3 regions of the Lelliottia jeotgali genome follow, and region 1 is predicted to be linked to each of the others. Evidence: predicted binding sites of a transcription regulator. Region 1 holds the regulator's gene; each other region holds the start of a gene.
The links. The regulator PurR, encoded in region 1, represses purine synthesis genes. The targets are predictions, from matches to a motif close to CANGCAAACGTTTGCNTG.
Positions count from the first base shown of each region.

Region 2: JBO43_RS19825 (nucleobase:cation symporter-2 family protein) is a predicted target of PurR. The motif match lies at 1,343-1,360, and genes of this name have one in related genera.
Region 3: gcvT (glycine cleavage system aminomethyltransferase GcvT) is a predicted target of PurR. The motif match lies at 1,107-1,124, and genes of this name have one in related genera.

Region 1 covers NZ_JAENMQ010000001.1:29,090-31,283, reverse strand. Annotated here, with positions in the region: gene cydH (cytochrome bd-I oxidase subunit CydH) at 115-204, opposite strand; gene purR (HTH-type transcriptional repressor PurR) at 501-1,526, shown strand; gene punR (DNA-binding transcriptional activator PunR) at 1,545-2,194, opposite strand, start outside.
Region 2 covers NZ_JAENMQ010000013.1:120,441-122,634, forward strand. Annotated here, with positions in the region: gene recG (ATP-dependent DNA helicase RecG) at 1-1,308, shown strand, start outside; gene JBO43_RS19825 (nucleobase:cation symporter-2 family protein) at 1,412-2,194, shown strand, end outside.
Region 3 covers NZ_JAENMQ010000008.1:85,506-87,699, forward strand. Annotated here, with positions in the region: gene ubiI (FAD-dependent 2-octaprenylphenol hydroxylase) at 1-771, shown strand, start outside; gene gcvT (glycine cleavage system aminomethyltransferase GcvT) at 1,219-2,194, shown strand, end outside.

The DNA of each region.
Region 1 (2,194 bases):
AAAAGCATGACATCAATCACAAAAAATGAGAAGTTAACAAATTAGCAAAAGATTTTTGCGGGATGAGTAACAATCGGGAGAAGAGACGAGGGAGAGAACTCTCCCCCGTTTAAATCAGTGCAGGGCTGCGGTAAGACCTGCTGCAACAATCAAAGCCAGCACAATAACGGTAGTGGTCAGCGAAAACTTAAGATCGGCACTCATCAATTTTTCTCCTTTTAATCACCCCACGAAAAGTGAGCTTGCTCATTTTTACACAGTTTACCCCAAAAATCTTCCTGGATTTAGACTGATAACCGTTTTTGCGCTTCCCCTTTTCATCAAGATAAGACAAAATTCCACGCTAAATTTATAAGCGTACCGGCCACTGACCCCCTCCTGACGTTTTGAGTCGTTTTCCCGGCGTATCGCAATTCACATTGCGAGATAAGGGTGAGAGAAGGCAAACGTTTACCTTTAAGTATTTCAGGAGTTTAAGATATGGTCTGGAGTGACATGTAATGGCAACAATTAAAGATGTGGCGAAACGCGCAAACGTTTCCACTACAACCGTATCACATGTAATTAACAAAACACGTTTTGTTGCGGAAGAGACGCGCAACGCCGTGTGGGCAGCTATCAAAGAACTGCACTACTCCCCAAGTGCCGTAGCGCGCAGCCTGAAAGTGAATCACACTAAATCGATCGGACTGCTGGCGACCAGCAGCGAAGCCGCCTATTTTGCGGAAATCATCGAAGCGGTTGAGAAAAACTGTTTCCAGAAGGGCTACACCCTGATCCTGGGTAACGCCTGGAACAGCCAGGAAAAACAGCGTGCTTACCTGTCGATGATGGCGCAAAAGCGCGTCGATGGCCTGCTGGTAATGTGTTCTGAATATCCGGAATCCGTGCTGTCGATGCTCGAAGAGTATCGTCACATCCCTATGGTGGTCATGGACTGGGGCGATACCCGCGCCGATTTCACCGATTCAGTGAACGACAACGCCTTTGAAGGTGGCTATATGGCGGGCCGTTACCTGATTGAACGCGGTCACCGCGAAATCGGCGTGATCCCAGGCCCACTGGAGCGTAATACTGGTGCTGGTCGTCTGGCTGGCTTTATGAAAGCGATGGAAGAAGCGCTGATCACGGTGCCAGAAAACTGGATCGTGCAGGGCGACTTCGAACCGGAATCCGGCTATCGCGCGATGCAGCAGATTGTCTCCCAGTCACATCGCCCAACCGCGGTCTTTATCGGTGGCGATATTATGGCGATGGGCGCACTTTGCGCAGCAGATGAGCTTGGTTTACGCGTGCCGCAGGATATTTCGGTAATCGGATACGATAACGTGCGCAACGCCCGTTACTTCACTCCGGCGCTGACGACGATTCACCAGCCGAAAGACTCGCTGGGTGAAACCGCCTTTAACATGCTGATGGACCGCATCGTCAGCAAACGTGAAGAGTCACAGTCGATTGAAGTCCACCCGCGCCTGATTGAACGCCGCTCCGTCGCTGACGGTCCGTTCCGCGACTATCGTCGTTAATCGCCTCTGAGGGGCCGGTTATTCCGGCTCCTTCAACCACTCTCTGTTCAGCGTTTCGCTATCTCCCAGATAGGCCAGCAGCCATTCCAGCGCCGGTGACATATCGTTTTGCTGCCAGGTCAGGCAACACGCTGCATCCGGGAACGGGTTTTCCAGGGTTAACGCCACCCATTCGCCGCGATCTATACGCGGACGTGCGAAATGCACCGGCACCATCCCGACGCACAAGCCAGCCGACAGGCAGGTCGCCGAGGTTTCCCAGTCAGGGGCCACCACGCGCCGTTGGTTATCCAGCAGCCAGGTGATGCGTTTCGGCAGCGATCGCGACGTATCTTCCAGCACCAGCGACGGCCAGTTGCGCAACGTGTCATCGCTCAGCGGCCCTTCTATCGCGGCGAGAGGATGATCGCGGGCGACGACGCAGGTCCAGCTCAACGCCCCCATATCCCGAAACGCATAGCGTCCACCCACCGGGATCGCCTGCGTTGCGCCGATGGCCATCTCTACCCTGCCGTCCGACAGCGCATCCCACACGCCGTTGAACACCTCCTGCGACACGCGCAGCTCAACGTCTGAAAAGTGGCGATAGAAATCGACCACCATCTGGCGCGTGCGTTCGGGTTTGACGATGTTATCCACCGCAATGGCGAGATGACCGCGCCAGCCGT
Region 2 (2,194 bases), on a different contig from region 1:
GATAAGCTGCTGGCCTCCCTGCCGTTCAAACCCACTAACGCTCAGGCGCGAGTGACTGCGGAGATCGAGCGTGATATGGCGCTCGACGTGCCAATGATGCGCCTGGTTCAGGGTGACGTGGGTTCAGGTAAGACACTGGTCGCCGCCCTGGCTGCGTTGCGCGCCATTGCGCATGGTAAGCAGGTCGCGTTAATGGCTCCGACCGAACTGCTGGCCGAACAGCATGCGAATAACTTCCGCAACTGGTTTGCACCGCTTGGTATTGAAGTCGGCTGGCTTGCCGGGAAGCAGAAAGGCAAAGCGCGTGTGGTACAGCAAGAAGCCATCGCCAGCGGTCAGGTACAGATGATTGTCGGCACTCACGCCATTTTCCAGGAGCAGGTACAGTTTAACGGCCTTGCACTGGTGATCATCGATGAGCAGCACCGTTTTGGCGTGCATCAACGCCTGGCATTGTGGGAGAAAGGACTTCAACAGGGTTTTCACCCGCATCAGCTGATCATGACCGCCACGCCTATCCCACGCACCCTGGCGATGACTGCCTATGCCGATCTGGACACCTCAACTATCGACGAATTGCCGCCTGGCCGTACGCCGGTCACCACCGTAGCCATTCCGGATACCCGTCGCCACGAAATCATCGAGCGTGTCCGCAACGCCTGCACTCAAGAGGGCCGTCAGGCTTATTGGGTGTGTACTTTGATTGAAGAGTCCGATCTGCTGGAAGCTCAGGCCGCAGAAGCGACGTGGGAAGAGCTCAAGCTAGCGCTTCCCGAGCTGAATGTCGGGCTGGTTCATGGTCGAATGAAACCTGCTGAAAAGCAGGCCGTGATGCAGGCATTCAAACAGGGCGAGCTGCATTTGCTGATCGCCACTACAGTTATCGAAGTCGGCGTGGATGTACCCAATGCCAGTCTGATGATCATCGAAAACCCGGAACGTCTGGGTCTTGCGCAGCTCCACCAGCTGCGTGGCCGCGTCGGACGTGGCGCGGTGGCCTCCCATTGCGTCCTACTCTTCAAATCACCGCTTTCCAAAACGGCACAAATGCGCTTGCAGGTGCTTCGCGACAGCAACGATGGATTTGTCATTGCGCAAAAGGATCTTGAGATCCGTGGTCCTGGCGAATTATTAGGAACGCGTCAGACAGGTAACGCTGAATTCAAAGTTGCGGATTTATTGCGCGATCAGGCCATGATCCCAGAGGTTCAGCGCCTCGCACGTCACATTCATGAACGTTATCCCGCTCAGGCCGTCGCATTAATTGAGCGCTGGATGCCGGAAACCGAGCGTTATTCCAACGCCTAATAAACACTGACAGAAACAGTTTGTATAATTTATAAATGCAATCGTTTGCTTTTACCATCCGGTCAGATAAAATGCCCGCTTTTCCACCGTGGGATTGCCGCCGATGTCCGTTAACGCCGTAGAGTCTCCTGATGCGCAACCGATTGCGAAGACTCATCATAATAGTGAATTAATCTACCGTCTCGAAGATCGCCCCCCGCTGGCGCAAACGCTGTTTGCCGCGAGCCAGCATTTGCTGGCGATGTTCGTGGCCGTTATCACGCCTGCACTGTTGATCTGTCAGGCGCTCGGTTTACCGGCACAAGACACGCAGCACATCATCAGCATGTCGCTCTTCGCTTCCGGCGTGGCATCCATTATTCAGATTAAAGCCTGGGGTCCGGTAGGGTCGGGGTTACTGTCGATTCAGGGCACCAGCTTTAACTTCGTTGCGCCACTGATCATGGGCGGAACTGCACTGAAAACTGGCGGTGCGGATGTCCCGACAATGATGGCTGCTCTGTTCGGTACATTGATGCTGGCAAGCTGCACGGAGATGGCGATCTCCCGCGTTCTGCATCTGGCGCGTCGCGTGATTACGCCGCTGGTGTCCGGCGTAGTGGTGATGATTATCGGTCTGTCGCTGATTCAGGTTGGCCTGACGTCTATCGGTGGCGGCTATGCGGCGATGAGCGACCATACCTTTGGCGCACCGAAAAACCTGCTGCTGGCGGGTGTCGTGCTGGCAATTATTATCCTGCTCAACCGCCAGCGTAACCCGTACCTGCGCGTTGCGTCGCTGGTGATTGCTATGGCGGCCGGTTACCTGATGGCGTGGGCGCTGGGCATGCTGCCGGAAAACACCGCACAGACCGACAGCCCGCTGATCATGGTCCCCACGCCGTTG
Region 3 (2,194 bases), on a different contig from region 1:
GCCTTTCTGACCCTGCAAAGCGGCGACATGCTGACCGCGCGGCTGGTGGTGGGCGCCGATGGTGCCAACTCGTGGCTGCGCAATAAAGCCGATATCCCGCTGACCTTCTGGGATTACCGCCACCACGCGCTGGTAGCGACGATCCGCACGACTGAGCCACACGGCGGCGTGGCGCGGCAGATTTTCCACAACGATGGTATCCTGGCGTTTCTGCCGTTAAGCGATCCGCATCTTTGCTCTATCGTCTGGTCGCTGGTGCCGGAAAAGGCGCAGCAGATGGAAGCCGCCACCCCTGAGGAGTTCAATCAGGCGCTGTGCATGGCTTTTGATAACCGTCTCGGACTGTGCTCGCTTGAAAGTGAGCGCCAGCTGTTCCCGCTGACCGGGCGCTATGCGCGCCAGTTTGCCTCGCACCGAATGGCGCTGGTAGGCGACGCGGCGCACACCATTCACCCGCTGGCCGGGCAGGGCGTCAATCTGGGCTTTATGGATGCCGCAGAACTTATCGACGAACTGCGTCGTCTGCACCGCCAGGGCAAGGATATTGGTCAGCATCTTTATCTGCGACGTTACGAGCGCAGTCGTAAACACAGCGCGGCGATGATGCTGGCGGGGATGCAGGGCTTTCGCGAGCTGTTTGCCGGAAACAATCCGGCGAAAAAACTGCTGCGCGACGTTGGTCTGAAACTGGCGGACACGCTTCCCGGCGTTAAACCACAACTTCTGCGTCAGGCGATGGGCTTAAACGATCTCCCCGAGTGGCTGCGTTAAGCACAAAACGTTAAATTAGACCCCCATCACACTTTCCTCTCCCGGCCTTTGTGCCGGGATGTTTCCCTCGTTTGAAATATTCTAATTTCACGCCTCTTTTCGCATTATATTATCTAATGTCGCATTTTTTTCATGACGGAAAATAGGCGCGTTTTTCCGCAGGAAATATCAGCCTGTGCTAAATATTGTGAAATTTAAGTTAATTTTATGCGGGGTAAATCGCATTTTGCCAGTGAATAACTCTGTAGGCTTTTTAGCGTTTTTTGGTCATAAGCTAATGTGATGACCCGTTTTACCTTATGGTTAATCGCCGGGTTCGGTGGTAACTTCAGGGAAAAGAGAACGTTTGCGTCGACGTCCTGCAGTGATGCCGACGCCGGGTTTCGTGGTAAGAAATTTCGCGCGAAACGCAAGATTGCCCTGCACTGCTTAATCAACGAGGACAAGATGGCTCAACAGACTCCTTTGTACGAACAACACACGTTATGCGGCGCGCGCATGGTCGATTTCCACGGTTGGATGATGCCGCTGCACTACGGCTCGCAAATCGATGAGCACCATGCAGTGCGCACCGACGCCGGGATGTTCGATGTCTCCCACATGACCATCGTCGATTTACGCGGCAGTCGCACCAGGGAGTTTCTGCGTTATCTGTTGGCGAACGACGTTGCAAAGCTCAAGACGCCAGGCAAAGCGCTCTATACCGGGATGCTCAATGCCTCCGGCGGCGTGATTGATGACCTGATCGTTTATTACTTCACTGAAGATTTCTTCCGCCTCGTTGTTAACTCCGCCACCCGCGAAAAAGACCTTTCCTGGATTTCCGAACACGCCGCCAAATATGCCGTTGATATCACCGTTCGCGACGATCTTTCCCTGATCGCCGTGCAGGGGCCAAACGCGCAGGCCAAAGCCGCATCTCTGTTCAGCGATGAACAGCGTAAAGCTGTAGAAGGCATGAAGCCGTTCTTCGGCGTGCAGGCAGGCGATCTGTTTATCGCCACCACCGGATACACCGGTGAAGCGGGCTACGAAATTGCGATGCCGAACGAGAAAGCCGCTGACTTCTGGCGTGCGCTGGTTGAAGCAGGCGTAAAACCGGCCGGTCTGGGGGCGCGTGACACGCTGCGTCTGGAAGCCGGGATGAATTTGTACGGTCAGGAGATGGATGAAGGCGTCTCTCCGCTGGCGGCCAATATGGGCTGGACCATCGCGTGGGAACCGGCAGACCGTGATTTCATTGGTCGTGAAGCGCTGGAACTGCAGCGCGAGAAAGGCACCGAGCAGTTGGTCGGCCTGGTGATGAAAGAGAAAGGCGTGCTGCGTAATGAACTGCCAGTGCGCTTCACCGATGCCAGCGGCAATCTTCATGAAGGTGTGATCACCAGCGGGACCTTCTCACCGACGCTGGGCTACAGCATTG